Regions from separate parts of the Pseudomonas fluorescens genome, predicted to be linked through region 1. Evidence: predicted binding sites of a transcription regulator. Region 1 holds the regulator's gene; each other region holds the start of a gene.
What was found. Region 1 encodes FliA, which starts transcription of late flagellar genes. Its sites were predicted from a motif close to CTAAAGTTTNNNNNNNNNNNGCCGNTAA; they were not measured.
Positions count from the first base shown of each region.

Region 2: the regulator FliA is predicted to act here: its motif matches at 2,218-2,245, upstream of E4T63_RS09805 (methyl-accepting chemotaxis protein).
Region 3: the regulator FliA is predicted to act here: its motif matches at 5,001-5,028, upstream of E4T63_RS27395 (methyl-accepting chemotaxis protein).

Region 1 is NZ_CP038438.1:1,764,893-1,775,306, forward strand. Features, by position in the region: gene E4T63_RS08015 (DUF6124 family protein) at 1-46, opposite strand, end outside; gene E4T63_RS08020 (hypothetical protein) at 652-1,326, shown strand; gene flhA (flagellar biosynthesis protein FlhA) at 1,545-3,674, shown strand; gene flhF (flagellar biosynthesis protein FlhF) at 3,686-5,026, shown strand; gene fleN (flagellar synthesis regulator FleN) at 5,140-5,970, shown strand; gene fliA (RNA polymerase sigma factor FliA) at 5,967-6,707, shown strand; gene E4T63_RS08045 (chemotaxis response regulator CheY) at 6,873-7,244, shown strand; gene E4T63_RS08050 (protein phosphatase CheZ) at 7,262-8,050, shown strand; gene E4T63_RS08055 (chemotaxis protein CheA) at 8,105-10,396, shown strand.
Region 2 is NZ_CP038438.1:2,185,665-2,196,078, forward strand. Features, by position in the region: partial or broken gene E4T63_RS28930 (cache domain-containing protein) at 1-417, opposite strand, end outside; gene E4T63_RS09800 (Na+/H+ antiporter family protein) at 774-2,093, shown strand; gene E4T63_RS09805 (methyl-accepting chemotaxis protein) at 2,289-3,971, shown strand; gene E4T63_RS09810 (LysR family transcriptional regulator) at 4,189-5,124, opposite strand; gene E4T63_RS09815 (DMT family transporter) at 5,238-5,723, shown strand; gene E4T63_RS09820 (DMT family transporter) at 5,728-6,183, shown strand; gene E4T63_RS09825 (metallothionein) at 7,149-7,316, shown strand; gene E4T63_RS09830 (hypothetical protein) at 7,339-7,611, opposite strand; gene E4T63_RS09835 (DUF6555 family protein) at 7,652-7,879, opposite strand; gene E4T63_RS09840 (AraC family transcriptional regulator) at 8,016-8,792, shown strand; gene E4T63_RS09845 (DUF1427 family protein) at 9,005-9,178, shown strand; gene E4T63_RS09850 (quinone oxidoreductase family protein) at 9,208-10,164, shown strand; gene E4T63_RS09855 (purine-nucleoside phosphorylase) at 10,285-10,414, opposite strand, start outside.
Region 3 is NZ_CP038438.1:5,900,130-5,910,543, reverse strand. Features, by position in the region: gene rep (DNA helicase Rep) at 1-417, opposite strand, end outside; gene E4T63_RS27415 (putative bifunctional diguanylate cyclase/phosphodiesterase) at 672-2,345, shown strand; gene E4T63_RS27405 (NorM family multidrug efflux MATE transporter) at 2,473-3,870, opposite strand; gene E4T63_RS27400 (LysR substrate-binding domain-containing protein) at 4,030-4,950, shown strand; gene E4T63_RS27395 (methyl-accepting chemotaxis protein) at 5,132-7,108, shown strand; gene E4T63_RS27390 (aldose 1-epimerase family protein) at 7,328-8,542, shown strand; gene E4T63_RS27385 (YifB family Mg chelatase-like AAA ATPase) at 8,539-10,032, opposite strand.

The sequences.
Region 1 (10,414 bases):
GGGAGGTGGCGTCGGATTCAGGTGGGTTGGGTGTTGGTTTGATCATGGTGAAGCTCCTAGAGTCGGCGGAGCTGCCACATTTCGCTGCGATACGAAAGGGAGGTGGCAGCCATACGCGGGTCGCAGACCGGGACTCTAGAACCGGCAGACCCAAAGGTCTCCCACGTACAGCCGCCATAAAACGAGGACGGAAGTTGTGCGTCTAGAAATCAGCGGGCTGCGAGACCCGGTCGCTGATTCGTCAGCGACCGACCCACAATAGAACCCGCCCCCAAGGCGCACAAGCCGGCGGATTCTGGCGTAGCTGTAGGCAATGGCGCAAGAATATGTAGCCCGCAAGGCGTGTCTGGAGGTGTCTTTTAAACGCCAGCGTTTAAAGTTGCTGCTCATGATTCTGTGGTGTCGCGGATGGCTTCTTCGCGAGCAAGCCCACTCCCACAGGGGATCTGTGTGATACCCCCAATCTGTGTTCATTGCGGCGCGATTCCTGATAAATCAAAAGACCGCGGCCTTCCGTTTATCTGAAAAAGACCTCTACCTGTTAGTTCTGACAGTGGACACAAAGGGCATTCAGCTATTCCATGTTCCTTGGCAGGTTTCACGGGCAAGTCGCCTTCTGACCTGTCTTTAACATTCGCCAAGGAGAAGGTCATGCCAGAGAACTACAGAAAGCTTGAAGGAATGAGGTTCGAATTCGTTTCCGGGTCGGTGGCGAAAGAGTCTGATCATATCGCTTGCACGTTCACTTTTAAGGCGATGTTGGACTTCACGCATTTCGTGCACATGAGCAATGCGTATGTGCCGGGCTATCTCGATTCGTATATCAATGCGATCAAGCCAAGGTTGGACGGGGTAGCCCACCATAGTCTCTACAACCGATTCAATAGTGCCGCTGGCAACATTGGTACTGTTGAAGAGTTGGTCAGAGTTTTCTCTTCGCCCAACAACTACTCCGATACATGGAGTAGCAATGGCACCGGCCTACTGGCGCGTTATCACAAACCACAATTTCACATGGTCGGTGATCAGTTACAGGTCACGGGTGGGCAGGACTTTCGATGGGAGGTCGAGCCGGAGGTCGAACGGAAGATCGAGCCACAGGATGTGCCGGACATTTACTTTGTCTGGGCACTGAGTGTGTTGAAGGCATACCCCGAAGATCCTTTTCATCAGCCTGAGGAAATCGTGACTTTGGGCGATTCTGAGGAGGCGCTTGTCGACGTGGGAGGGAAGCCGATCCGTAAGGGTACGCGCTACCTGGTGGGCCGCGATTTGCGTCTTGGTGCGATAAATCCAGAGCAAATTTTGACTGCCGGGTATCCGTGAGTGCGCGGGTTTTTCTGATTTTTGTTCACTGCTAATGGTGATAGCCGTCCTGCGTCTGTTTTGCGGTCGGCTCCATGGCGCCCAGCTTCTCTCAAGACACTTCCCCTGAAGCAAACCTCAATTTCAATCCCCGGCAAAAGTTGGAAGGCTTCTTGCAGTAGCCGCCGTGCGCCTGCTTTGGGCGTCAAAAGTTTGCTTTAAAGGAACGGGGAAAACCGGTGGATCGCTCTCAGTTATTCAACACTGCTCGCTCGAATGTTGCCGACCTCAGTCGAGGCAATCTGGGCGTGCCGTTGTTGCTGCTGGTCATGTTGGCAATGATGATGTTGCCGATTCCGCCGTTCCTGCTCGATGTGTTCTTCACCTTCAACATTGCCCTGTCGATTGTCGTCCTGCTGGTCTGTGTGTATGCGCTGCGGCCACTGGATTTCGCGGTGTTCCCGACCATTCTGCTGGTGGCGACGCTGCTGCGACTGGCGTTGAACGTGGCCTCGACGCGGGTGGTGATGCTCCACGGTCAGGACGGCCACGCCGCCGCCGGTAAGGTGATTCAGGCCTTCGGCGAAGTGGTGATCGGCGGTAACTACGTGGTCGGTATCGTGGTGTTCGCGATTCTGATGATCATCAACTTCGTCGTGGTGACCAAGGGTGCCGGGCGGATTTCCGAGGTGAGCGCACGCTTCACCCTCGATGCAATGCCTGGCAAACAAATGGCGATCGACGCCGACCTCAACGCCGGTCTGATCGACCAGAACCAGGCCAAGGCCCGCCGTCAGGAAGTCGCCCAAGAGGCTGAGTTCTACGGTTCGATGGACGGTGCCAGCAAGTTCGTCCGTGGTGACGCCATCGCCGGCCTGCTGATTCTGTTCATCAACCTCATCGGCGGTATGGCCGTCGGTATCTTCCAGCACAACATGACCTTCGCCGATGCGGGCAAGGTTTACGCCTTGCTGACCATCGGAGACGGTTTGGTGGCGCAATTGCCATCACTGTTGTTATCGACAGCGGCAGCGATCATGGTGACCCGTGCTTCCGGTTCGGAAGACATGGGCAAGCAGATCAATCGGCAGATGTTCGCCTCGCCCAAAGCCCTGGCGGTGGCCGCTGGTTTGATGGCGGTCATGGGCCTGGTGCCGGGCATGCCGCACTTCTCGTTCCTGAGCATGGCCGCGCTGGCGGCCGGTGGCGCGTATCTGTTCTGGAAAAAGCAGAACGTTGCCAAGGTGCAGGCGCTGCAAGAGGTTCAGCGTCAGCAGGAACTGTTGCCGTCGCCGGCCCGCGCCATGGAAACCAAGGAGCTGGGCTGGGATGACGTGACGCCGATCGACATGATCGGCCTGGAAGTCGGTTACCGCCTGATCCCGCTGGTGGATCGCAATCAGGGCGGGCAATTGCTGGCGCGGATCAAGGGCGTGCGCAAGAAGCTCTCGCAGGATCTGGGCTTCCTGATGCCGACCGTGCACATTCGCGACAACCTCGATCTGGCGCCGAGCGCCTATCGCCTGACCCTGATGGGCGTGATCCTGGCCGAAGCCGAGATCTACCCGGATCGCGAACTGGCGATCAACCCGGGGCAGGTCTACGGCACGCTCAACGGCATTACCGCCAAAGATCCGGCTTTCGGCCTGGAGGCGGTGTGGATCGAAGTCAGCCAGCGCGCCCAGGCGCAATCGCTCGGTTACACCGTGGTCGACGCCAGTACCGTGGTCGCGACCCACTTGAACCAGATTCTGTACAAGCACTCCAGCGAGCTGATCGGCCACGAGGAAGTGCAGCAACTCATGCAATTGCTGGCCAAAAGCTCGCCGAAACTGGCTGAAGAGCTGGTGCCGGGCGTGGTGTCGCTGTCGCAGTTGCTCAAAGTGCTGCAAGCGCTGCTCGCCGAACACGTGCCGGTGCGCGATATCCGCAGCATTGCCGAGGCTATCGCCAACAACGCCGCCAAGAGTCAAGATACCGCCGCCTTGGTCGCCGCAGTACGCGTCGGCGTATCCCGCGCCATCGTCCAAAGCATTGTAGGCACTGACTCCGAGCTGCCTGTGATCACCTTGGAACCAAGGTTGGAACAAATATTGCTCAATAGTCTGCAGAAGGCAGGACAAGGCTCTGAAGAGGGCGTTCTGCTGGAGCCAAGCATGGCCGAGAAGCTGCAGCGTTCGCTCATCGAAGCGGCGCAGCGCCAGGAAATGCAAGGTCAACCGGTGATCCTGTTGGTAGCAGGCCCGATCCGCGCGATGCTCTCGCGTTTCGGTCGCCTCGCAGTTCCAGGGCTGCACGTGCTGGCCTACCAGGAAATTCCGGACAACAAGCAAGTGACCATCGTTGCGACAGTAGGGCCCAACGGCTGAGGTAGTGGTTTATGCAAGTTAAGCGTTTTTTCGCCGCCGATATGCGTCAGGCCATGAAGCTGGTTCGTGATGAGCTGGGCGCTGATGCCGCCATCATTGGCAACCGCCGCATTGCCGGCGGCGTCGAGCTGACGGCGGCGCTGGATTACAAATTGTCGGCGCTGGCGCCACGGGTTCCGAACATGGAACTCGAGGACGAGCTGCGCAAGACCCAGTCGCGCATCGTGACCGCCCAGGCCGAACTGAGCCTGCGTGGCGAAGCCGACGGCAACACCAATCGCCAATTGTTCGCCGGGCTGCCGTTGACGGCCGGCCTGCCGCTGACCGCTGCCGAACCGTTGAGCGAACCGACTTACGCCGCCCCGGCGCGTCCAGCGCCCGCGCCTGCACAGTCGTCCGCCGGCATCGATCCGCGTGCGCTGGATTCGATGCGTTTCGAATTGAACAGTCTGCGCGAACTGATGGAAGTGCAGCTCGGCACGCTGGCCTGGAATCAGCTGCAAGGCAGCCGTCCGGCGCAAGCCAATCTGTATCGTCGTCTGCAACGCATAGGTCTGTCCGGGCCGTTGTCGCGCGATCTGCTGGCGATGATTACTGATATCGAAGAGCCGCGTCAGGCCTGGCGCATGCTGCTTGCGCACCTGGCGCGGATGATTGCCGTACCGGAAGTCGAGCCGCTGGAAGAGGGCGGGGTGATTGCCATGGTCGGCCCGGCCGGCATGGGCAAAACCACCACCCTGGCCAAACTCGCGGCGCGCTACGTGCTCAAGTACGGCGCGCAGAATGTCGCGCTGGTCAGCATGGACAGCTTCCGCATTGGCGCCCAGGAACAACTCAAGACGCTGGGGCGGATTCTCAACGTGCCGGTAACGCACGTCGATCCGGGCCAGTCGCTGGTGCAGGCACTCGACCCGCTGCTGCGCAAACGCGTGGTGCTGATCGATACCGCCGGCCTGCAGGCCAGCGATCCGGCACTGCGCATGCAGCTGGAAAGTCTGGCCGGGCGTGGCATCCGTTCAAAAAATTATCTGGTGCTGGCAACCACCAGCCAGAAACAGGTTCTAACCGCCGCGTACCACAGTTACAAGCGTTGCGGGCTAGCCGGCTGCATCCTGACTAAACTGGATGAGACGGCCAGCCTTGGCGAAGTGTTGAGCCTGGCGATCAGTCATGAACTGCCGGTCGCGTACCTGACCGATGGCCCACGGATTCCGGATGATCTGCATCTGCCGCGCCGTCATCAACTGGTCAGCCGCGCCGTCAGCGTGCAAATGCAGGAAGAACCCAGCGAAGAAGCCATGGCTGACATGTTCGCTGATATCTACCACAGCCCGACCAAGCAGGTTGGCTGAGGTAATGAACCGTTTTTGTACCTACATCGATGGTCTGCCATGCATTGTTCCGGTTGAGAACGCGCAGCCAGTAATGTGGCCTCCGTCTATGCAAGACAAGGTAAAGAAATAACATGGGCAGCATGCATCCCGTACAGGTGATCGCGGTGACCGGCGGCAAAGGTGGCGTCGGCAAGACTAACGTGTCAGTGAACTTGTCTCTGGCGCTGGCAGAGCTTGGCCGTCGGGTCATGCTGCTGGACGCTGACCTGGGGCTGGCGAACGTCGACGTTCTGCTGGGACTGACCCCCAAACGTACTCTGGCCGATGTGATCGAAGGCCGCTGTGAGCTGCGCGACGTGCTGTTGCAGGGCCCCGGCGGGATCCGCATCGTGCCGGCCGCTTCCGGCACCCAAAGCATGGTGCACCTGAGCCCGGCGCAACATGCCGGTCTGATTCAGGCCTTCAGCGACATCGGCGACAACCTCGATGTGCTGGTGATCGACACTGCTGCGGGTATCGGTGACTCGGTAGTCAGTTTTGTCCGCGCCGCGCAGGAAGTGTTGCTGGTGGTCTGCGACGAGCCGACCTCGATCACCGACGCCTACGCGCTGATCAAACTGCTCAACCGCGACTACGGCATGAACCGCTTCCGCGTGCTGGCCAACATGGCGCAGAGCCCGCAGGAAGGGCGCAACCTGTTCGCCAAGTTGACCAAGGTCACGGATCGCTTCCTCGACGTCGCCTTACAATACGTCGGCGCCGTGCCGTACGACGAAAGCGTGCGCAAGGCAGTGCAGAAGCAGCGAGCGGTCTATGAAGCCTTTCCGCGTTCCAAGTGCGCGCTGGCGTTCAAGGCGATCGCGCAGAAGGTCGATACCTGGCCGCTGCCTGCCAACCCGCGCGGCCACCTTGAGTTTTTCGTCGAGCGCCTCGTGCAGCAAACAGCAGGGCCTGTGTTATGACCGCGAGCGGTATGAACTACTACAAGAAGTCGGCACGTGACGCGCAGTACGAGTTGATCGAGCGTTACGCGCCACTGGTCAAGCGCATTGCCTATCACTTGCTGGCGCGCTTGCCGGCGAGTGTGCAGGTTGAAGACCTGATTCAGGCCGGGATGATCGGCCTGCTCGAAGTCTCGACCAAATATGACGCCAGCAAAGGCGCCAGTTTCGAAACGTACGCGGGCATCCGGATCCGCGGCGCGATGCTCGATGAAGTGCGCAAAGGGGATTGGGCACCGCGCTCGGTTCACCGCAATACCCGTATGGTCAGCGATGCCATTCGCTCAATTGAAGCTAAAACCGGCCGTGACGCTAAAGATCACGAGGTTGCGGCCGAACTCCAATTGAGTCTCGACGATTACTACGGGATTTTGAATGACACCCTGGGCAGCCGGCTGTTCAGTTTCGACGATCTGTTGCAGGACGGCGAACACGAAGGGCTGCACGAGGATGGCGCCAGTGCTCATCTTGAGCCGTCACGCGATCTGGAAGATGAACGCTTTCAGGCGGCGCTGGCGGACGCGATTGCCAATTTGCCGGAGCGTGAGCGACTGGTGTTGGCGCTGTACTACGACGAAGAGCTGAACCTCAAGGAGATCGGTGAAGTCCTTGGCGTCAGTGAATCGCGGGTCAGCCAGTTACACAGCCAGTGCGCGGCCCGTTTGCGGGGGCGTTTGGGGGAGTGGCGAGCGCGCTGAAGGCAGTGTGGGGACACTGCGAACGAGGCTGGTGCGGTGAGAACGGCACCGGTCTTGCTCTGTTGTGCTCCAGACAGTCTTCGAGTGCTGCGCCGATTGATTGAAGTGGCGCGTCCAGGTGCTGGGCGCGTTTAAGACTGCTTGGAGGTCGAATTGAACAAAGACATGAAAATCCTCATCGTTGATGACTTCTCAACGATGCGGCGGATCATCAAGAACCTGCTGCGCGATCTCGGGTTCACCAACACCGTCGAGGCCGACGATGGCACTACTGCCATTCCGGTACTCAACAGCGGCAGCATCGACTTTCTGGTAACGGACTGGAACATGCCGGGCATGACCGGTATCGACTTGCTGCGCCACGTGCGTGCCGATGAAAAACTCAAGCATCTGCCGGTGCTGATGGTGACCGCTGAAGCCAAGCGCGAGCAAATCATCGAGGCCGCTCAGGCCGGTGTGAACGGCTACGTGGTCAAACCTTTCACGGCTCAGGCGTTGAAAGACAAAATCGAGAAGATTTTCGAACGCATCGGCTGATGACGCGCGGGGGAGCTATGGAGCATAACGAATCTTCACAGGGCGATTTCGAGTCGACCCTGAAAAAACACGCGGTCGAACTGGTCGAGAGCCTTGAAAAAGGCAGGTTCGGCGACGCTGTGCAACTGATCCATGAGCTCAATCAGACCCGTGACCGCGGCCTGTATCAGGAAGTGGGCAAGCTCACACGCGAACTGCACAGTGCGATCGTCAATTTCCAGATCGATCCGCACATGCCGCAGGCCGAGGAAGTGTCGCAAATCACCGACGCCACCGAACGCCTGGGCTATGTGGTCAAGCTGACCGAAGCCGCGGCCAACCGCACCATGGATCTGGTGGAAAGCGCCACCCCGGTGGTCAATGGCCTGGCTGAAGAAGCCCAGGCGCTGAGCACCGATTGGGGCCGCTTCATGCGTCGTGAAGTCGGAGCTGAAGAGTTCCGCGAACTGGCGCGCCGGGTCGACGGTTTTCTGTCACGCAGCAGCACGGACAACCGTGCGGTGTCGAGCAACCTCAACGACATCCTGCTGGCTCAGGATTACCAGGACCTCACAGGTCAAGTGATCAAGCGCGTGACCCAACTGGTCACCGAAGTCGAAAGCAATTTGCTCAAACTCGTCCTCATGGCCAGTCAGGTTGACCGCTTTGCGGGCATCGAACACGACCGTGCCGCGATGCTTGCAGAAAAAGATCCACAAAAACATCTCTCGCAGGGTGAAGGTCCGCAGATTCATGCCGATAAACGAGAAGACGTTGTGTCCGGTCAGGACGATGTGGACGATTTGTTATCCAGCCTCGGATTCTAGAGTTTTGGAATTTTAGGTTTTTTGGGTTTTTAGACCTGTAGGAGCACCCCATTAATGAGCTTCGGCGCCGATGAAGAGATCCTTCAGGATTTCCTGGTTGAGGCCGGCGAGATTCTTGAGCAACTGTCCGAGCAACTGGTCGAGCTGGAAAGCCGCCCGGATGACGCAGATCTGCTCAACGCAATTTTTCGCGGTTTCCACACTGTAAAAGGGGGCGCCGGCTTCCTTCAGCTCAATGAGCTGGTGGAGTGCTGTCACATCGCCGAAAACGTGTTCGACATCCTGCGCAAGGGTGAGCGGCGCGTTGATGCAGAACTGATGGACGTGGTGCTTGAAGCACTGGACGCGGTGAACAGCATGTTCAGCGAAGTCCGTGAACGTGCACCGATCACTGCTGCAACCCCGGAACTGCTGGCCGCCCTGGCGCGTCTGGCCGAGCCGCAAACGGCCGACGAAGCCCCGGCTTCGCCAGTGGCCGAGATGATCGAAGAGCTGGTCGTCGAAGGCGATTCGAGCGATTCGGGCGACATCACCGATAACGAATTTGAACAGCTGCTGGATTCGCTGAACGCCGTCAAGGCCGAAGCCGAAGCCCCGGCTGCTGCTGCTGCTGCTGCACCTGCGCCGGCTGCCGATGCGGCCGCCAGCGATGAAATCACCGACGCCGAATTCGAGTCGTTGCTCGATCAACTGCACGGCAAAGGCCAGTTCGCGCCAGACGCCGTCGCACCGACTGCGGCTGCTCCGGCGGCACCGGCGGCGGGCGACAGCTCGGACATCACCGACGACGAATTCGAAGCACTGCTCGATCAGTTGCATGGCAAGGGCAACTTTGCCGTGGAAGCGCTGGAATCGGCTATCGCCTCGGCACCGGTTGCGCCTGCCGCACCGGCGGCGGCCGCTGCCGGCAGCGATCTGATCAGCGATCACGAGTTCGAATCGCTGCTCGACGAGCTGCACGGCAAAGGCAAGTTCACCGACGTTGGCGCCGCTGCTGCAGGCACCGCGTCGACTGTGGCCGCGCCTGCCGCCAAGGCTGCTGCCGCTCCGGCCGCTGTGCCTAAGGCTGCGCCCAAGCCTGAGCCGAAAGCCGAAGCGCCAAAACCGGCCGCCGCTGCTGCACCGGCGCCGGCCCGTGCTGCCGCTGCTCCGCCGCCGGAAAAACCGGCGAGCGAAGCCGAGACCACCGTGCGGGTCGATACCGCGCGTCTCGACGAAATCATGAACATGGTCGGCGAGCTGGTGCTGGTGCGTAACCGTCTGGTGCGCCTGGGTCTCAACAGCGGCGACGAAGCCATGTCCAAGGCCGTGTCGAACCTCGACGTGGTCACGGCTGACTTGCAGACCGCGGTGATGAAGACCCGGATGCAGCCGATCAAGAAGGTCTTCGGGCGCTTCCCGCGTCTGGTTCGCGACCTCGCGCGTCAGCTGAAGAAAGAGATCAATCTGGAACTGGTGGGTGAAGAAACCGACCTCGACAAAAACCTTGTCGAGGCCCTGGCCGACCCGTTGGTCCACTTGGTGCGTAACGCTGTCGACCACGGCATCGAATCGCCGGAAGAGCGCGAAGCTTCGGGCAAGGCCCGTGGCGGTCGCGTGGTACTGGCCGCCGAGCAGGAAGGCGATCACATCCTGTTGTCGATCTCCGACGACGGCAAGGGCATGGACCCGAACGTGCTGCGTTCGATCGCAGTAAAACGCGGTGTGATGGACAAGGACGCGGCCGATCGCCTGAGCGATACCGAGTGCTACAACCTGATTTTCGCCCCGGGTTTCTCGACCAAGACCGAGATCTCCGACGTGTCCGGCCGCGGTGTCGGCATGGACGTGGTGAAAACCAAGATTTCCCAGCTCAACGGTTCGATCAACATCTACTCGACCAAGGGCCAGGGCTCGAAGATCGTCATCAAGGTGCCGCTGACGCTGGCGATCATGCCGACCCTGATGGTGATGCTCGGCAATCAGGCGTTTGCGTTCCCGTTGGTCAACGTCAACGAAATCTTCCACCTCGACCTGTCGACCACCAACGTGGTGGATGGCCAGGAAGTGGTGATCGTGCGGGACAAGGCGCTGCCATTGTTCTACCTCAAGCGCTGGCTGGTCAGCTCCGCCGCTCACGAAGAGCAGCGCGAAGGCCATGTGGTGATCCTTTCGGTGGGCACCCAGCGGATCGGCTTCGTCGTCGATCAACTGGTCGGCCAGGAAGAAGTGGTCATCAAGCCATTGGGCAAAATGCTGCAGGGCACTCCGGGCATGTCCGGCGCCACCATCACCGGTGACGGCCGCATCGCGCTGATCCTTGATGTTCCAAGCATGCTCAAGCGTTACGCGACGAAGCGTATTTGAATCCGGGGCAGCGGGGCG
Region 2 (10,414 bases), 420 kb from region 1:
TTCGCGCAGATCGAAGGCGTCGAGGAAGCGCTTCTCGGCCTGTTCACGCAGGAACAGCACCTGACGCGAGAAGCCGTGGCCGTACTGATAGGCATCCATGAACTGCTGGCGAATGCCGGCAGCCTGCACCTCACCCTGCGACTCAATGCGCGCCTGGGCCGACTCGGTCAGCATCTCCATGCTCGAAGCCTTCACCAGCTCGGAGCTGTGCTCCATGCGATACAGCGAAAGACCCACCAGCAGGGTCACGATGCCCGCCAGGCACAGGCCGGCGAGCAGGGTGATTTTCCATTGAATGGAAAGTTGTCTGAGCGACATGGAGACGTCCTTATTCGATAAATATCTGAGACTTTGCACTGTAACGGCCGCGTTTCGGCTTTCTTTATTGTTCAAGCGCAATATGACCAATTGCCGCATGCTGGCGATCAGATACCTGTGGTGAGGGGATTTATCCCCGATGGGGGGGCGAAGCCGCCCTCACAATCGTTCAGAGAAATTGCATAGTCAGGTTTGGCGACTGCTGCGCAGCCGATCGGGGATAAATCCCCTCGCCACACGGTTCTCCATTGCCCGTTACATTGATCTCCTTACCGCAGGGTTCTCCATTGCCCGTTACATTTCAGTTCAGCCGCTCGCTTTGACACCGCCGCCACTCTGCGGCACAGTGCGCGCCCTTCTAATAAGACCCTCTTTGCAAATCCGCCGGTTAACCGTTGGCGGACTCATCCTGTCTGGCGGTGATGATTTCATCGCAGTGTTTTTGAGGTAGTGAAATGAATGCAGTGATTGCTGCGGTCGGCGTCATGCTGATCCTCAGCCTGTCCCGTGTGCACGTGGTGATCGCCCTGATCGTCGGTGCGCTGGTTGGTGGCCTGACCGGTGGTCTGGGCATCGACGCCACGCTCAAGGCGTTCAACAGCGGCCTGGGTGGCGGGGCGACGGTGGCGTTGTCCTACGCATTGCTCGGCGCTTTCGCCGTGGCGATTGCCAAGTCCGGCCTGGCCCATGCGCTGGCCGACAAGGCCCTGGCGATGGTTGACCGCCAGCATTCGACCGGCGGCGGCAGCGTCAAGTGGCTGCTGATCGGTCTGCTGTGGGTGGTGGCGATTGCCTCGCAGAACATCCTGCCGATCCACATTGCGTTCATTCCGCTGCTGGTGCCGCCACTGTTATATGTGCTGACCAAGTTGCAGCTGGATCGCCGGTTGATCGCCTGCGTCATGACCTTCGGCCTGATCACCCCGTACATGGTGTTCCCGGTGGGGTTCGGCAACATTTTCCTCAACCAGATCCTGCTGGCCAACGTCAGCAAGGCCGGGGTCGATATCAGCCAGATCAACGTCATGCACGCCATGGCGATTCCGGCGCTGGGCATGGTCTTCGGCCTGTTGCTGGCGGTGTTTTTCAGCTATCGCAAGAAGCGCGTTTACGATCTGCAGAAGATCGAACAAGTCGAGCAAGTCAGCGTGGCGTACAACCCGAAGACCATCGCCATAGCCGGTCTGGCGATTGCCGCCGCGTTCATCATTCAGTTGCTGCTGGACTCGATGATTATCGGCGCACTGGCCGGGTTCCTGATCTTCTCGGCGTCGGGCATCGTCAAATGGCGTGAGACTGACGACCTGTTCACCGAAGGCATGAAGATGATGGCGATGATCGGCTTCATCATGATCTCCGCCTCGGGTTTCGCCGAAGTGCTCAAGGCCACCGGCGAAGTGCGCTCGCTGGTCGAAAGCGCGGCGGCGTGGATCGATCACAGTCAGGCGATCGGCGCGCTGTTGATGCTGCTGGTGGGCCTGATGGTGACCATCGGTATCGGCTCGTCGTTCTCCACGGTGCCGATTCTGGCGGCGATTTTCGTGCCGCTGTGCGTGCAGCTGGGCTTCAGCCCGATGGCCATCGTGTGCATCGTCGGCACCGCCGGGGCGCTGGGCGACACCGGCTCGCCGGCCTCGGACTCGACGCTGGGCCCGACCTCCGGTCTGAATGTCGATGGCCAGCATCACCACATCTGGGACACCGTGGTCCCGACCTTCCTGCACTACAACCTGCCGCTGCTGGCGTTCGGTTGGGTGGCCGCGATGGTCCTCTAAACCCGCCAATCCTCTGTGGGAGCGGGCTTGCTCGCGAAAGCGGTGTATCAGAAACATAAATGTTGACTGACACGACGCCTTCGCGAGCAAGCCCGCTCCCACAGAGGAATGCGGTGAACCCCCGCTCAACTTTTGCTTTCGCGTGCCGTTAACGCCTTTAACCACGCCAATAAAACCAAAAGAGTGAGCCCCCCCATGCGCTTGAGTCTCAAGGCCAAAGTCCTGTCCCTTGCCGTCCTGCCGGTGCTGCTCTTTGCGCTGGTCATCAGCCTGACCACGCTATTCATCCTCCAGCAGCAGGCGCACACCGAGGTCGAACAGACCCGCGAGCGCTTGCTCGCCGATGCCAAGGCCACCCTGCAAAGTTACGTCGCCGTGGCCATGACCACGATCAAACCGCTGTACGACGCAGCCGCCCCCGGTGACAACGCGGCGCGGGCGCAGGCGATCAAGCTGCTGTCGGGCATCCGCTACGGCAAGGACGGCTACTTCTTCGGCTACGACTCCGAGACCGTGCGCCTGTTCAAGGCCAACGACCCCGAAGGCGTGGGCAAAAGCTTCAAGGACAACCGCGATCCGAATGGCGTCTACGTCAACCTCGGCCTGGTGAAAGTGGCGAAGGACGGCACCCACTATCTGCAATACAACTCACCGCTGCCGGGCAATGCCAGCGTGCTGGTGCCGAAACTCGGCTACACCGAGTACCTGGCGAAGTGGGATATGGCGGTCGGTACCTCGGTCAACCTCGACGGCATTGAAGCGCAAGTGGCGGTGGTCGAGGCGCAAGTGCAGGAGCGCATGCAAGGCGTGATCCTCAGTATCGTCGGCGTGGCGGTGGTGGTGTTGCTGGTGATTGCCATCGCGGGGATGCTGTTGGCCAACACCATTCTGCGGCCGTTGAACCTGATGAAAGCCAACCTCGACGACATCGCGGCGGGCGAGGGCGATCTCACGCGCCGGTTGAACATCACCAGCCAGGACGAACTCGGCGAACTGGCCGGCTCGTTCAACCGCTTCGTCGACAAGATTCACGGCCTGGTGCGGCAGATCACCGAGATGACCACGCAACTCACCGGCCTGGTGACCCAGGTGTCGGATCAGGCCCAGCGTTCCGATCAGGCGATGGAGCGTCAGCGCCACGAAACCGATCAGGTCGCCACGGCGATCAACGAGATGTCCGCCGCCGCCCAGGAAGTCGCCAAGAGCGCGCAGAACGCCGCGGTCGCCGCGCAACAGACTGATGAAGAAGGCCAGAGCGCCAAACGCGTGGTGGCCGGCAGCATCAAGCAGATTCATGCGCTGGTGGATGACATTCGCAGCAGCGGCGTGTCGCTCGACAGCCTGCAGCAGGACGTGTCGTCGATTGTCGGCGTGCTCGGGGTGATTCGTTCGATTGCCGAGCAGACCAATCTGCTGGCACTGAACGCGGCGATTGAAGCGGCGCGCGCCGGGGAGGCCGGGCGCGGCTTTGCAGTGGTGGCGGACGAAGTGCGGGCACTGGCCAGCCGCACGCAGATCAGCACTCAGGAAATTCAGGGCATGATCGATCGCCTGCAGGCCGGCACGCAGTCGGCGGTCGAGGCGATGCGCCGTTCCAGTGAAGCGGGCGATGGCACTTCGGCGCAGGCCAATCAGGCCGGGGCGTCGCTGGATGCCATGGCTGACCTGATCGCGACGATCAACTCGATGAACGCGCAGATCGCCAGCGCAGCCGAGGAACAAACCGCGGTGGCCGAAGAGATCAACCGCAGCGTGCATCAGATCGCGGTGGCGGTGGACAGCGTGGCGGATGAGACCCAGTTGGGCGCGCAGACTTCGCGCAGCCTGGCCGAACTTGGCCAGCGATTGGGCAAGCTGGTGGGCCAGTTCCGCATCTGATAATTGTGTGAATCCTCAAGCGGGCCCTCAACCTAGCCCTCTCCCGGGGGGAGAGGGAACCGACCGCAGCGTCTCGCGTCATACATCGACCTGAAAAAACCAGTCGATTATGGATTCAAAGCCGATCGCTCATGTCAGCGTATCTCTTGACTATCCCCCGATCAGTCCCCTCTCCCTCTGGGAGAGGGCTAGGGTGAGGGGCTTTTGATTTTCAGCTTCAAGGTCTGTCCCAGTACGGCACTTCGCCGAAGCACTCAACAAAGAAATCAATCACCGTCCGCACCTTCACCGACAACCTTCGACTCCCCGGCCACAGCACTGCGATCTGCTGCGGCTCCAGGCTGTTCGACACCTGATACTCGCGCAACACCGGCACCAGCGTGCCTTCGCGCACCGCTTCACCAATCAACCAGGACGGAAACATCACCAGCCCCAAGCCTTGTTCGGCGGCCTGGGTGAGGGTGTCGGCGTGGTTGCCAGTGATCGGGCCTTTGACCGAGTAAGGCGTCCAGTCGTCCTGATCCTGACGGAAAAACCAGCGTTGCTGACCGGTCGCACCTTTGTAGGCCAGGCACTGGTGTTGCGCGAGTTCGTCGGGATGCTGCGGCGTGCCGTGACGCTTCAGGTAAGCCGGGCTGGCCGCGACCTGAAAGCGGTGCGGCGCCAGAATCCGCGCCTGCATGCTCGAGTCGTGCAGCGGGCCGATGCGGAACAGCAGGTCGGCGCCTTCCTGCAACGGGTCGACGTAATGGTCGGTCTGCTGGATGTCCAGTTGCAGCTTCGGATAGCGCGCGCACAACTGACCGAGCCACGGCGTCAGATGCCGTTGGCCGAACACCACCGGCGCGTTGATCCGCACCAGCCCGGTGGGTTCGCTTTGCTGCTCCTGCAACGCCTGCTCGGCCTCTTCCAGTTGCACCAGCACCAGCCGCGCATGGTGGCCGAGCATGCGCCCGGCCTCGGTCGGCGTCACGGCGCGGGTGTGGCGGTAGAGCAATTGCTGGTTCAGCGCCTGCTCCATCAACTGGATCTGCCGTGAAATTGAAGAGGGCGCCACGCCCTCGCGCCGGGCGACTTCGGAAAAACGGCCGTGGTCGAGCACCGCCACAAACAGCCTGAGTGCCTTGAAGCCCAGTTCGTTAAGCCCGTGCATTAATCGTCCTGCTGTGCGAGTTGCGCAAAAGTGTTGTCAGGATGCTCCCATTTATCGCACAGATACGCCAGCCGATAATCCGCGCCATCGTTTACTTGCGTGGGTTTTGGATGATGCAGACATTGGATGAAGTGAGTGTGCCGGCGCCGGCGACCCGGTCGTGGTTGCGCCTGTTGTTGCTGCCGCTGGTGATTCTGGCCGGCATGGGCCTGTCGGTGGAGGCCGGATTACTGGGGCCGCTGGGGGAGCAGGTCGGGCATCTGTGGGCGACCTTGAGCATCTTCGGCGTGGGTTCGGCGATTCTGTTTTTGCTGCTGTTGTTCGCCGGCCCGCAGAAAGGCCCGGCGCTGACTGATCTGCCGCGTTGGCAATTGATCGGCGGGTTTCTGGGGCCGATGTACGTGGTGGTGCTGACCCTGGCGACGCCGCATATCGGGATTGCGATGACGATGATCGCGATTTTGTCCGGGCAGGTCGGCAATAGTGTGCTGATTGACCATTTCGGCTGGTTCGGCGCGACGCGCAAGAAGGTCAATGCCGAGCGCTGGCTGGCGTTGGGGTTGATTGTGGTGGCACTGGTTCTGATTGCGCGGGGTTGAGAATATGAGTCTGGTTATTTTGTTGGCGGTGGTGGTGTTGGCTGGCGCGGTGTTGAGTGTGCAGGCGGCGATCAATGGGCGCCTTGGTGAAAGCGTCGGGGTGTTGCGCAGCAGTTTGCTGACGTTTTTCGTCGGGGCTGTGGTCACCGGGTTGTTGATCGTGTTTTTTGAACCGGCGCATGCGGTGAGTTTGCTCGATGTGCCGAAGTGGCAGGTCTGCGGGGCGCTGTTTGGCGTGGTTTACATGATGGTCATGGTTGGCGCGGTGCCTGTTGTGGGGACTGCGGTGGCGACTGTTGCGGTGATTGTTGGCCAACTTGGGATGGGGATGTTGATCGATAATTTTGGCTGGCTGGGGAATCCGGCGATCGAGCTTTCATCCTCGCGGGTGTTGGCGATGGTGTGTCTGGGGTTGGCTTTGGTTTTTATGTATCGGAGCAGTATTCGTCGTTCTGATTGAGATTGGGTGTATATCCGTTGCTGCGGTAACGGCCACTTAGGGTTTCGCCCTTACGGCGACTCACTTTTTTTACAAACGCCTAAAAAAAGTAAGCAAAAAAACGCTTGCTCCTACGTTCGGCCCGCTCGCTGGGGCTCGGGGTCCCTTCGCTCCGGGCTTCATCCGGGCGCAGCGCCTACGGTTTGCTTCGCTGCACCTCCTCTCGCTGTGTTTGGCTGCGCCAAACGGTCGCTGCGCTCCCACCCCCGGATGAATCCCTCCACTCAGCCTTCCGACGTCGCCCGTGGATCAAGATCAAAAGCTGCAGCCGAGCTTGCGCTCATCCTGTTGAGTGGTGGAAAAGCATGCGGTCGGCTTGTGTTCTGTGTTGGATCTACCCCTCACCCCAGCCCTCTCCCGAGGGAGAGGGAGCCGATTTTTGAGCCTTTCAGAACCTGAGTTCGACTGGGTGTTTCACGTCGGCGCACCTCTCCCAAACACCGCGATCAGTTCCCTCTCCCTCCGGGAGAGGGCTAGGGGGAGGGGCTCTTGATCTGGCTTTTGATGTGGCTTTTGCTTTTGATTTTTTGCCCCTTCGGCAGGCCGAGCGGAGGTGTCCATCCGGGGGTTAGGCGCGCAGCGCCATGCGGCGAAGCCGCATACATCGAGAGGAGGTGCAGCGAAGCAAACCGGAGGCGATGCCCCCGGATGGACACCGTAGCGAGGGAACACTGAGCCTAAGCGAAGTGCCGTACGCCGGGGCAAAGCCTTTTGGGTTACCTTTTCGGCGTTTGGAAAAGGTGACTCGCTGTAAGAGCGAAACCATAGGAGGCCGTTACCGCAGCAACGGATATACACCCAATCCCCCCAAAAAACCCAGATCAAAAGATCGTCCGAACGCGGCCCGAGCCTTCGTCAGCTCCTACACTGGTATTTACGGCTTATCCCAAAAGCCCAGACAACCACCCAAAAAGGAGTCTGCCCCCATGCCCGATAGAAAATGCGACTGCCCCAACTGCAAATGCACCATCAAAGAAGGCGACCACTCTTACGCCGTACACGGCAAACACTATTGCTGTGAAGCCTGCGCTCACCACCACAAGGGCGGTGAAGAGTGTTCAAGCAAAGGCTGCCATTGCGCCCACCCCAAATAACCGCGCGCAAAAAAAGTGGAGCCTAATCAGGCTCCACTTGCAGTTTCAGGCTTTCATCATCCAGCCGTTCGGTACGGCGCACCGTGCCTTGCAGTCGTCGCCCGTCAACCCTGACCACCACGGTTTTCGCCTGGTCGAGGTCTTCCGGTAACGGCGCCGGCACACGCAGGGCGAAGCTATACGGGTCGTCTTCGACAGCCTCAAGACCCACCCGACAGTCCACGATTTTGGTGATACGTCCGAACAGGGTGTCCAGTCCGTAATCCAGATGCGCCGGGCTGAAGATGCTGGTCATTGTGTACGCCCCCCAAGAGTCCCCATCGCCTGACGAGAGTCTAGCTCGCCGGTCGCCATGTGACGTTTTCCACGCCGAATTTCTCCGCCATCGGTTTGCTGGTCTTTTGCACTTTTTCCCGGCCGAAACGCGGGATGCGACCCACACCGGCGTCGCAGCTTGCCCAGTGCCACGCCTCGGCGTTGTCCATTCTGTCCGAGCGGATAATGAACGACTTAGGCGTGCCGTGAAGGGTGTAATCGATGACAAACAGTTTTGCGTTGTTCATAAAGCCCGTAATCCTCCCTGTGGTATTAGAAGGATCGCGGCGCGTCGGGAAAATTCACTCGGATTGTCCGACGGTATCTATCGTTGTCGACGCTGTGACCGACTGGTTACCATGCGCCTTCCGCCAACCCCAATGAATGCTCGCCATGGCCCTCGCCGCACCCCCCGATCTCACGGATACCGATGTGCCGGTGCAACCGCTGGCGCGTACCTATCCGCGTGGTTTGTTCATCGAGCCGCACGAGCATGTCTGGGGGCAGTTGCTGTATGCAATGAGCGGGGTGATGTGGGTTGAAACCCCGCATGAGGCACTGGTGGTGCCGCCGCAGCGCGCGGTGTGGTTGCCACCCGGGGTGCCGCATGGAATTCGCGTGGTCTCGGACTTGCAAATGCGCAATATCTACCTGCGCCCGGTGCTGGCGGCAACGCTGGATCCGACGGTGCAGGTGATCGAGGTCGGTGGGCTGTTGCGCGAGTTGATCGTCGGGCTGGTGGAGCAGGGCGACAGCGGTGAGCCGGCTTATTACGACGCCTTGGTCGGGCTGGCGTTGCTGGAGCTCAAGCGTGCCCGGCGCTCACAATTGAAGATCCCGCTGCCGGACGATTCCGACCGGCGCCTGATGAATTTGTGCCAGGCGGTGATGGCGGCACCGTCGCTGGACATTCCGTTCGAACAGCACGCGGAAAACGCCGGGGCGAGTGTGCGCACGCTGGCGCGGTTGTTCAAGGACAGCCTGGGCATGGGCTTCGCCGAATGGCGGCGGCAGGTGCAACTGGCGACGGCGGTGGCCGAGTTGATTCAGGGCGTGCCGGTGAGCGCGATCGCTCGCGAGCTGGGGTATTCGCCGAGCAGTTTCAGTGACATGTTCCGGCGCGAACTGGGCGTGGCGCCTTCGCAATTTACGGCCACCTGAACGCAATCCCTGTGGGAGCGGGCTTGCTCGCGAAAGCGGTTTGTCTGTGAAGCATAAAGTGACTGACCCGCCGCCTTCGCGAGCAAGCCCGCTCCCACAGGGGACGGCAGTGAACGCGGGGAGTTGGCCGAAATTCAGAAGTCCTTGGCCGACACCTCTGCCGATCCTTCCCTAGACTCTGCCCATTCCTTTCACGCGGCGGAGTTTCCTCCATGAACTACCTGATTTCGCTGGCCATCGGTCTCGGTGTCGGCCTGCTCTATGGCGCGCTGGATTTTCGTTCCCCGGCACCTCCGGCCATCGCGCTGGTGGGGCTGCTGGGCATGCTCGCGGGTGAGCAGCTGTGGCCGATGGGCCGGCAACTGGTCGCCGGTTGGCTGTCCTGAATTCCTTTTTCCCTTTGATGGATGTCCTCATGAAAGCACTGCAATTCGATAAAACCGGCGATCTGTCTTCCCTGCATTTCGTCGACGTACCGACCCCGGTGCCCGGCGCTGATGAAGTGCTGGTCGAGATCAAGGCGGCCGGTCTGAACCCCAGCGATGTGAAGAACGTGCTCGGGCGATTTCCGTACACCACGTTGCCACGGATTCCCGGGCGTGATTTTGCCGGTGTCGTGGTCGAAGGCCCGCAGGCGTTGCTCGGTCAGGAAGTCTGGGGCACCGGGCGTGAACTGGGCTTTTTCGCCGATGGCTCGCACGCGCAGTTCGTCAAACTGCCAGCCAATGGCGTGGCGCACAAACCGTCGCACTTGAGTTTCGCCCAGGCGGCCAGCCTCGGCGTGCCGTACACCACGGCGTGGGATGCGCTGGAGCGTAGCTTGGTGACGGCTGAAACCCGTTTGCTGGTGATCGGTGGCGGCGCGGTGGCCACGGCGGCGTTGGCGCTGGCCAAGGTGCGCGGCGCGCAGATACTGGCAGCGGCGCGGCGGCCGGAGCAGGTCAAGGAGTTGCAGGCGCAGGGCTTCCAGACGATTCAGCTGGATAAACCCGAAGACCTCGGCGCGCAGGTCAACGCGGTGTACAGCGGTGGCGCTGACGTGATCTTCGACACCACCGGCTTCTGGCTGCCGGCCTCGGTGGCGGCACTGGCAGCGTTCGGCCGCATCGCGATCATCGCCGCACCGGTCGACGGCCATGTGCAGTTGCCGGCGCTGGCGTTGTACCGCAAGGGCGGTTCGGTGGTCGGGATCAACTCGCTGCTGTACGGCGTGCAAGCCTGTGCGGCGATGCTCGAGCAGTTTGGGCGGTTCTTTGATGAGGATCTGTTGCCGTTGCCGCAGGGGTTGGTGCAGGTGCCATTGGCGGAGGGGGTGGACAGCTACGCGCAGGTGAATCAGGGCAGTGGCGACAAGGTCATCCTGATTCCCTGACACCGCAAAACAACTGTGGGAGCGGGCTTGCTCGCGAAAGCGGTATGTCAGCGAAGCAAGTATTGGCTGATACACCGCATTCGCGAGCAAGCCCGCTCCCACATTTTTACCGTGTTGTACTCAGGATTGCGGAACGCCGTTTTCCCACGCCGACCAGTGTTTCAGAATGTCCTGCACCAGCGGATTACCCGCGCGATAGAGATTTTCCAGCGCCGGCACGAACCCGCCCTGATCGGCGTACTTGAGCAGA
Region 3 (10,414 bases), 2.0 Mb from region 1:
GATCATGTTCTTGATCTCGTCGACGCCGTCGTCGCCTGCGTATTCCTTCTGCATGATGTCGGTCATCAGGGCTTTGACGTCGGTCTCGTCAAAGATCGAGAAACCGGGTTTGTAGCCCAGCCGCGCATGCTCCTTGCGGATGATGTTCAGGCCCAGGTTGTGGAAGGTGCAGACCGTCAGGCCGCGACCTTCGCCGGCACGCAGCAGGGTGCCGACCCGCTCCTTCATCTCGCGCGCAGCCTTGTTGGTGAAGGTCATGGCGACGATGTACTGCGCACGGATGCCGCAGTTCTGGATCAGGTGCGCGATCTTGCGGGTGATCACGCTGGTCTTGCCGGAGCCAGCGCCGGCGAGCACCAATAGAGGGCCGCCGACGTAGTTCACGGCTTCTTGCTGCCGGGGATTGAGTCGGGACATACGAAAATTCGGGAGTCGTTGACGAAATGGGCCGGCATTTTAACAGGCTCAGCGATTTGTGCTGCTCTGTCCGACTTGTGACGTACCACGCGACTCAAATTTGCCGGTTTTGTTACTTTCGCGGAGGATACACGGTGATTTTGCGGCTAATGTTCTCATTCGTGACACAAAATAACGTTCTGATAATCGTTGTCATTGAACATCGCAACGGCATAATGCCCCGCCCACATCATTGCAGAGTCTAGGGAGCTAGCTTGTCTACGCCTGTCGAACCCTTGCGTTTGCTGCTACTGGCCGAAGAGCCAGCGTGGACAGCGTTATTGCGCGAGTGTCTGGCTCCGATGGGGAGCGCGGCGGTGCTGATCAGTGCGCCGAGCTGGGAGTCGGTCAGCAGTCTGTTCGAAGACAATCGTCACGCGGTGTTGTTGACCGTTCCCGCGTTGCAGCCGGCCCCGGGCCGTTGCAGCCTGCCGACGGTGTTGCTGCTGGATCACGAACCGGCCACCGCGCCGGTTGGCGTCAGTGACTGGCTGGTGTTCGACGCCCTCGACGCCGGCATGCTCCGCCGTTGTCTGCGCCATGTGCGTGAACGCGGCGTCCTCGAAAACACCCTGCAACGCCTGGCCGAACAGGATCCGCTGACCGGCATCGCCAACCGCCAGGGCTTCCAGACCCTGCTCGCGGCGCGCCTGGCGGAAAACGACGGCCGTGGTCTGGCCCTCGGGCATCTCGATCTCGACAACTTCCGTCACGCCAACGACGCCCTCGGTCATCAGGCCGGCGACCGGTTGATCCTGCAAGTCGTCGCGCGGCTGAAAAGTCAGCTTGAGGCCGGGGATCAACTGGCGCGGCTGGGCAGCGACGAGTTTGCCTTGCTGATCGACACCCGCCGCGCGCCGCAACGCGCCGAGTGGATGGCCGAACGCATTACCGAAGCCCTCGCCGAACCGTATTGGGTCGATGGCGAAAGCCTGTTGATCGGCTCCAGCCTCGGCATCGCCCATGCCCGTGCACAGGGTGGTGCCGACCCGCTGATGTGGCACGCGCACATTGCCATGCAGCAGGCCAAGAGTACGCAGGGCTGCACCTTCCATATCTTCAACGAACGCATCAACCGCAACGCCCGGAGCATGGCCGACCTCGAAAGTGAGCTGCGCCGGGCCTTGCGCCGCGATGAGCTGGAGTTGCACTACCAGCCACGGCTGAATCTTGCAGACGGGCAGATCGTCGGCCTCGAAGCCCTGGTGCGCTGGCGCCATGGCGAGCGCGGTCTGCTACCGCCGAGCGAATTCGTGCCGCTGGCCGAGCAGAGCGGTCTGATCGTGCCGCTGGGCTACTGGGTGATTTCCCGCGCGTTGCGCGACATGCAGGCACTGCGCGAGCGCGGGCTGCCGGCGCTGCACATGGCGATCAACCTGTCGTTCCGCCAGTTTCAGGACAGCCAGTTGCTGCCGACGCTCAGCCGGCTGATTGCCGAGCGCGGGGTCGAGGCGCAGTGGCTGGAGTTTGAGCTCACCGAAACCGCCGTCATGCGGCGCAGCGATCTGGTCAAACAGACCATGGACGCCCTCGGCCGTCTCGGCGTGCGTTTCTCGCTGGATGACTTCGGCACCGGGTTCTCCTCGTTCGTGCACCTCAACAGCCTGCCGATCACCTTGCTGAAGATCGACAAAAGCTTTGTCGGCGGCATGGAGCAGCGCGAAGAGAATCGCAAACTGGTGCACGCGATGATCAACCTCGCGCATAACCTGCATCTGGAAGTGGTGGCGGAGGGCGTGGAGACCCCGGAGCAACTGGAGTTATTGCGCGGGTTTGGCTGTGATCAGGTGCAGGGCTATCTGATCAGCCGGCCGTTGCCGTTGGCAGAGCTGGTTGAATACCTGACCTTCGGCTCTAGCCAGCAGCCAGCCCTCGAAATCGTCAGTTGAACGCAATCTCCGGGTTAGGCATGAATCCCTGTGGGAGCGGGCTTGCTCGCGAAGGCGTCGTGTCAGTCAAAGCATAGGCTGCCTGACCCACCGCTTTCGCGAGCAAGCCCGCTCCCACAAGGGAATCTCAGTCTGCCTGAGCGACTGTGTACTGGTTTGATGACAGAGGTTCGCGCTGAATCATCCGCTTCATCTTCCATTCAAACGCCAGCGTCAGGCTCACCGCCGCGCAGGCCAGGCCCAGCGCCAATCCCCACCAGACGCCCGTCGGCCCCCAGTTTAGGTGGAACGCCATCCACCACGCCGCCGGTGCGCCAATCAACCAATAACAAGCAAGGCCAACCAGAAACGTGGTTTTCGCATCCTTGAGTCCACGGATGCAGCCCATGGCGATGGTCTGCGTGCCGTCAAACAGCTCGAACCACGCCGCCACCGCCAGCAGGCTCACCGCCAGACGAATCACTTCGGCAAAGGCCGGATCGTTGTGATCAAGGAACAACCCGACCAACTGATTCGGCAACAGCCAGAACACCATGGCAAAACCCAGCATCACCACCGCACCGAAAACGATGCCGACCCGGCCGGACATCCGCGCATCGCTCAGTTGCCCGGCGCCGTAGTGCTGGCCGACGCGCATGGTGATCGCGTAGGACATCCCCGCCGGCACCATGAACGCCACCGAAACGATCTGCAGAGCGATCTGGTGTGCGCCGAGTTGCGTGCTGCCCATGGTGCCCATGCACAGCGCCGCGAAGGCAAACAGGCCGACTTCCACCGCGTAGGTACCGCCAATCGGCAGGCCGAGGCGCCACAGTTCTTTCAGGTACTGACGATTTGGTCGTGACAGGCCGGCGCGCAATGGGTAGGCGTCGTAGGCCGGGTGCCGGCGAATGTGCCAGGCGAGGGCCAGCGCCATGCAGTTGGCAACGATTGCCGTGACCAGACCGATGCCGGTCAACCCCAGTTTCGGCAGGCCGAACATGCCGGTGATCAGTGCGTAATTGAGCAGGAAGTTGGCCACGGTGCCGCCGAGGCTGATGACCATCACCGGGGTCGCCCGGCCGATCGCACTGGTGAAACCGCGCAGGGCCATGAAGCTCAGGTAGCCGGGCAGGGCGAAGGGCAGGGCGATGAGGAATTGCCCGGCGGCATGGACGTTGGTTTCGGTCTGGCCGAACAGCAGCAACACCGGTTTCAGATTCCACAACAGCAACCCGGCGCCGAGCGCCATCAGCCACGCCAGCCACAGCCCAGCCTGGGTCAGGCGTGCCGCGCCGATGATGTCGCCGGCGCCCTGACGGATCGCCACCAGCGTGCCGACCGCTGCAATCACGCCGATGCAGAAAATCGACACGAACGAGTAACTCGCCGCGCCCAGTCCGCCGCCGGCCAGGGCTTCGGGGCTGAGGCGCGCCATCATCAGGGTGTCGGTCAGCACCATCAACATGTGCGCCAACTGTGAAGCGATCAACGGCCCTGCCAGCCGCAGGATGGCCCAGAGTTCGGTACGCACAGGATGCTGCATGGTCATCACCACCCATCAATCAGAGGGAACAAGAGACCGTCGATTCTCGGCGCTTGGCAGGGTTTGCACAAAAGGATAAAAAGGATGGGTGGCATGATTAAAACTCATCATGAGTAAACCTCGCCGGGGTGGCCGGATGCCGCTAAAGGAGCTTTGTGTATGTCCCGTCGTCTTCCTCCCTTGTATGCCCTGCGCGCATTCGAAGCGGCGGCGCGGCATAGCTCGTTCACCCGGGCGGCCGAGGAATTGTCGATCACCCAGAGTGCAGTCAGCCGGCACATCAAGACGCTGGAAGAACATTTCGCCTGCAAGCTGTTTCATCGCAGTGGGCGCAACCTGCAACTGACGGAGTCGGCGCGGCTGCTGTTGCCCGGCATTCGCGATGGTTTTGCGGCGCTGGAGCGCGCCTGCAACACCTTGCGCGCCGAAGACGACATTCTGCGCATGAAAGCGCCGTCGACCCTGACCATGCGCTGGCTGCTGGCCCGGCTCAGCCGTTTTCGTCACTTACAGCCCGGCAACGAAGTGCAACTGACCAGTGCCTGGATGGACGTGGATTCGGTGGACTTCAACAACGAGCCGTTCGACTGCGCGGTGCTGCTGAGCGATGGGCACTTCCCGCCGGACTGGGAGGCCAGCCTGCTGTTTCCCGAGGAATTGATTCCTGTCGGCGCGCCGAACCTGCTGAATGACCAGCCGTGGGATGTGGCGCGGCTGGCCTCCACGGAGTTGCTGCATCCGACCCCGGATCGGCGTGACTGGCGCAGTTGGCTGGAGCACATGGGCCTGTCCGATCAGGTGTCGCTCAAGGGTGGGCAGGTGTTCGATACCCTCGAACTTGGGATGATCGCCGCGGCGCGAGGCTACGGGGTGTCGATGGGCGATCTGCTGATGGTCGCCGAAGATGTGGCGCAAGGAAGACTGAGCCTGCCATGGCCGACCGCGGTCGCCAGCGGACTGAATTATTACCTGGTGTGGCCAAAAACCCGTCCGGGAGGTGAACGTTTGCGCCGTCTCAGCGACTTCCTGCAAGGCGAAGTGCGAGCCATGGCGTTGCCGGTGGTCAAGCGCTTGAGCTGAAACGTTAGAGCCGCCACAATGCCGGCCTTGTGCCATAACCCTGCTGTTCGCTCAAGTATTCGGCTTTACCGCCGAATACGTGCATGTGGAACCCTCGTGCAGGTATCCACGATTCACCCCCATTAGAAAATTATCCGAGCTGCGATCAAGGAGGATCGGCAAGTTCGGCCAGGAGCTGTCCATGTCTCAACCTCGCGCTCGGATCGCCTCGCAGCTGGGCCTCGCGCTCGCCGTGATACTGGCGATCGTCATCAGCGGCAGTACGGTGTTCGCCCTGCGTTCGCTGGATTCCGCCAACCTCGCCACCCGTGAAGAGCACCTCGCCAGTGAGGCGCGGCTGCTGGCCGACCAGTTGAGCACTTTCCACGGCACGCTGCGCGAAAGCACCCAGCGCCTGAGCGGGCTGTTCGAGAAACGCTTCAGCGCGGGCCTGAGCATTCACCCGGATGAACCGGTGAACGTCGCCGGCACCCAGACCCCGGGCCTGCACTTGGGCAGCGAAGTGTTGAACAACAACTTCAAGGAAGTCGACGAGTTCAAGCAGATGACCGCCGGCGTTGCCACGCTGTTCGTGCGTAGCGGCGAAGACTTCGTGCGGGTCAGCACCTCGCTGACCAAACAGGACGGCACGCGCGCTATCGGCACTCTGCTCGATCACGCACACCCGGCCTACGCGAAGTTGATGGCGGGTCAGGGTTACGTCGGCCGCGCGCTGCTGTTCGATCGTTCCTACATGACCCAATACACCCCGGTGCGCGATGGCAGCGGCAAAGTGATTGCGGTGTTGTTCGTTGGTTTTGATTACACCGATGCGCAGAACGCCCAGTTCGACAACCTCAAGCGCTTCCGCATCGGCCAGACCGGTTCGCTGGCGCTGCTGGATGAGCAGAACAAATGGTTGGTGGCCCCGGCGGGCGTCCAGGCATTGGATCAGGCGGTTACGGTGATTGGCGCTCTGGCCAAGACCCCTGGCAAAGGTCAGTTCTGGGGCGACAAGAACGAAGACTTCTACAGCGTTTCGGTGCCATTTGACGGTGGGCCGTGGGCGGTAGTGGCGAGCATGCCGAAAGCCGAGATTCGCGCGGTGACCTGGAGCGTCGGCACCCAACTGGCGATCGGCAGTTTGCTCGCGATGCTGCTGGCGGTCGGTTCGGTGGTCTGGCTGCTGCGCAGCAAACTGGCACCGCTGAGTGATCTGGTGCGTCAGGCCGAAGCGCTGGGCGCAGGTGATCTGAGCGTGCGCCTGAACGTGTCGAGCAACGACGAGATCGGACAGTTGTCCCGTGCGTTCAACCAGATGAGCCAGGCGCTGTCGACGATGGTCGAACACATCCGCCGCTCCTCGGAAGAGGTCAACAGCCGCGCCCAGGCATTGTCCGGTTTGTCCGGTGGTGCCTACGAAGGCATGGAGCAGCAGTCCGGCGAAATCACCAGCATGGCCGGCGCAGTTGAAGAGTTCAGCGCCACCTCGCTGAACATTGCCGACAACATGGGTGCCACCCAGCGTCTGGCCCAGGAAAACGCTCAGCAGACGCAGATCGGTCGTACTTCCATGGACGAGGCCTCTTCCTCGCTGGAGCAAATCGCTGGCGCGCTGAACACCACGGCTACCGTGATCAACACCCTTGGCCAGCGTTCCCAGGAAATCGGCGGCATTGTCAGTGTGATCACCTCGATTGCCGAACAGACCAACCTGCTGGCGCTCAACGCGGCCATCGAAGCGGCCCGTGCCGGTGAACAGGGCCGTGGTTTTGCCGTGGTCGCCGATGAGGTGCGTAACCTGGCGTCGCGCACCCGTCAGGCCACTGATGAAATCTCCGGGATGATTCACAGCATCCAGCAGGAAACCGGCAATGCCATCAGCACCATGGAACAGGGCAACCTGCTGATGCAGGAAGGACTGTCGCGCAACGCCAACGTGGCGTCGGCGCTGGCGCGGATCGATGAGCAGAGCCGTTCGGCAGGGCAGCAGTTCGCCGCGATTACCACCGCGACCCAGGAGCAGAGCAGCACGGCTACTTTGCTCAGCAGTAACCTGCAGAGCATTGCGCTGGCCAACAGTGAGCAGCGTGAGGTGGTGTCGAACCTCGCGGTCACCGCCAAAGAGCTTGAAAAGCTGGCGGCGGATTTGCGTTCCGAGGTTGATCGCTTCCGTTGATACAGCCTTGATATAGCTTTCGCGAGCAGGCTCGCTCCCACAGTTTCCGGGGTAGCTCATAAATCGTTTGAGCACCCGAATACTCTGTGGGAGCGAGCCTGCTCGCGAATGCAACGCCGCCGATCCATGGCAAATCATCCTATATGTCTCTCATCTTTTCTTGCTGAAACGTTTCCGCAGCGCTATAAAAATGGCACAACTCCAATAAAGGCTGCTGCCATGACCCCGTTCAAACTCGCCGTTGCATTCGGCGCACTCTCTGCTGCTTCCCACGCCATGGCCTGGGATTACGTACTCCTCGATACCAACAAGCCCGCGCAAAACTGGAGCATTACCAGTGAGCAACTCGGGTTGAAAACCGACAAGCCTTTCTCCGTGAGTCTGCGAACCTTGCACGGCGGACGACAGGAAGGTGTCAGCATCGTCGATATCGATAACGGCACGATGAAACTCTCGGTGGTGCCGACCCGCGGCATGAATGTCCTGCAGGCGTCGGTTGGTAACGTGCGCATGGGTTGGGATTCGCCGGTCAAGGAAGTGGTCAACCCGGCCTTCATCGAACTCAATGGACGCGGTGGCCTGGGCTGGCTGGAAGGCTTCAATGAGTTGGTGACCCGCTGCGGTTACGAATGGGTCGGCCATCCCGGTATGGACAATGGCGAGTTGCTGACCCTGCACGGCCGCGCCGCGAACATTCCGGCCAGCACTGTCACGCTGCACATCGATGAAAAACCACCCTACGCCATCAGTCTGCGCGGTGAACTGAAGGAACAGGCGTTCAAGAAAGTCGACTTCTCGGTCGTCACTGAGCTGGTCACCGAGCCGGGCAGCGTGCGCTTTGCCCTCAACGATACGCTGACCAACAACGGCGATTATCCGAAGGAATACCAGGCGCTGTATCACAGTAACTTCAGTACACCGTTCCTTGAGCAGGGCGCGCGGTTCGCGGCGCCGGTGAAACAGGTCTCGCCGTTCAACGACAAGGCCAAAGCCGAGTTGGCGGACTGGCAGACTTATCGCGGTCCAACCAAGGACTACGACGAAACCGTCTATAACGTCGTGCCCTACGCCGACGCAAAAGGCGAAACCCTGACTGTTTTGCACAACAAGGCTGGCAGCCTCGGTGTCTCTGTTGGCTTCAATACACAGCAGCTGCCAGTGTTTTCCCTGTGGAAAAATACCGATACCCAAGGGCAGGGCTATGTCACTGGGCTTGAGCCGGGCACCAGCTTTTCCTACAACCGCCGCTATCAGCGTCCGCTGAATCTGGTGCCGACCATTGCGCCAAAGGCCAGCCAACAGTTTCAGATCAGCTACAGCCTGCTGGCAGACAAAGGCGCTGTGGATAACGCCTTGAAGCGCGTGAGCGAAATCCAGGCCGGGCGTGAAACCGAAGTGCGACAGGCGCCGCTGGTGGATCTGACCGAGCATTAAGGCGTCGCCGGCCGGTATTGCAGCGCCTCGGCCAGATGCTCACGGCTGATTGCATCGACTTGCTCAAGGTCTGCCAGGGTTCTGGCGACCTTGAGCAAACGATGGGCTGAGCGCAGTGACAAGGTCAGCCGTTCGCAGGCTGACTCCAGCCATTTCTCATCGGCTGTGGATAACTGGCAGTGCCGCTTCAGGCCTGGCAGATCGAGGAACGCATTGGCACAACGCTGACGCTTTTGCTGGCGTTCGCGTGCCTCGGCCACCACGGCTGCCGCACTGGCGCTGTCCTCGCCTGGCTTCACTGCCGGATTCAACGCCGTCGCTTCCCGCGCCACCGTCAGGTGCAGATCGATCCGATCCAGCAACGGCCCCGATAGCTTGTTGCGGTAGCGCTGCACCATGTCCGGTGTACAAGAGCACTTGCCGCTCGGCTCGCCAAGATATCCACAGGGGCAAGGATTCATTGCCGCCACCAACTGGAAACGCGCGGGAAAGCGTACGCGATCCTTGGCTCGGGCAATCACGATATGCCCGGATTCCAGCGGCTCGCGCAGCACCTCCAGCACCTTGCGATCAAATTCCGGAAGCTCGTCGAGAAACAGCACACCGTGGTGGGCGAGGGTGATCTCGCCGGGTTGCGGTTTCGAGCTGCCACCGACCAGCGCCGGCCCCGATGCAGAATGGTGCGGTTGACGGAATGGTCGCTGCGGCCAATGGGTCAGTGGCACGCCGCTGGCGACCGATTGAATCGCCGCCACTTCCAGCGCCTCGCATTCGGAGAGTGGCGGCAGCAGGCCCGGCAAGCGACTTGCCAACAAGGTCTTGCCGGTCCCCGGCGGCCCGCTGAACAACAGGTTGTGTGCGCCCGCCGCCGCGATCAGCAGCGCCCGTTTCGCGGCCATCTGTCCTTGCACCTCATTGAGGTCGGGATAAGGTTTCGCCGCATGGATCAGCCCGTCCGAGACATAAGGCTCGACCGGCGTATGCCCGTTGAAATGCGCCACTGCCTCCAGCAGATGATCCACCGCAAACACCTTCAAACCCGAAGCAAGGCACGCTTCCTCGGCATTCGCCCGCGGCACCACCAGTGCCCGCCCGGCCTTGCGCGCCGCCAGTGCCGCCGGCAACACCCCGCGTACCGGCCGCACAGCGCCGGACAACGCCAGTTCACCAAGGCATTCCACATCATCCAGCGTCAGACACGGCACCTGCACACTCGCCGACAGAATCCCCAGGGCAATCGCCATATCAAAGCGCCCGCCATCCTTGGGCAAGTCCGCCGGCGCCAGATTCAAGGTGATCCGCCGCGCCGGAAACTGCAGCCCGGAATTGATGATCGCGCTGCGCACGCGATCCTTGCTCTCCTTTACCGCCGCTTCAGGCAGGCCGACCATGGTCAGCGAGGGCAGACCGTTGGCGAGATGGACTTCGACGGTGACAGCGGGAGCATCCACGCCAACCTGGGCGCGGCTGTGGACGATGGAGAGGGACATGGTCGTTCCTTGAGCTGAATCGGGGACCGCTTCCTGCGGGTTTTTGAAGGGTAGTTGGGGAAGGGCGATCAGGCGGGGGCGAACTTTCACTGGATGTTGCGGGAAAGCGGTCAACCAATTTCGAGGCGAAAAAAAACCGCCTTGAGGAGACGGTTTTCAGTTTGCAGGCTTCGGTGAGGCCAAGGCCTGCGTATCCTTTGCGGACACACTCACGTGCGATCAGGTTATGCATGTTTGCTCATTGGCGCAAGTATCAGATGGGCTTGAAAGGGGGGCAACGGTCCCGTTGATAGCGCCTCATAACGACTTGATACAAGTTGTTTAAATCGCTTTCTAAGGGCTGTCATAAAGTCCGCAATGACGATGCCCACTCATGGGGTAT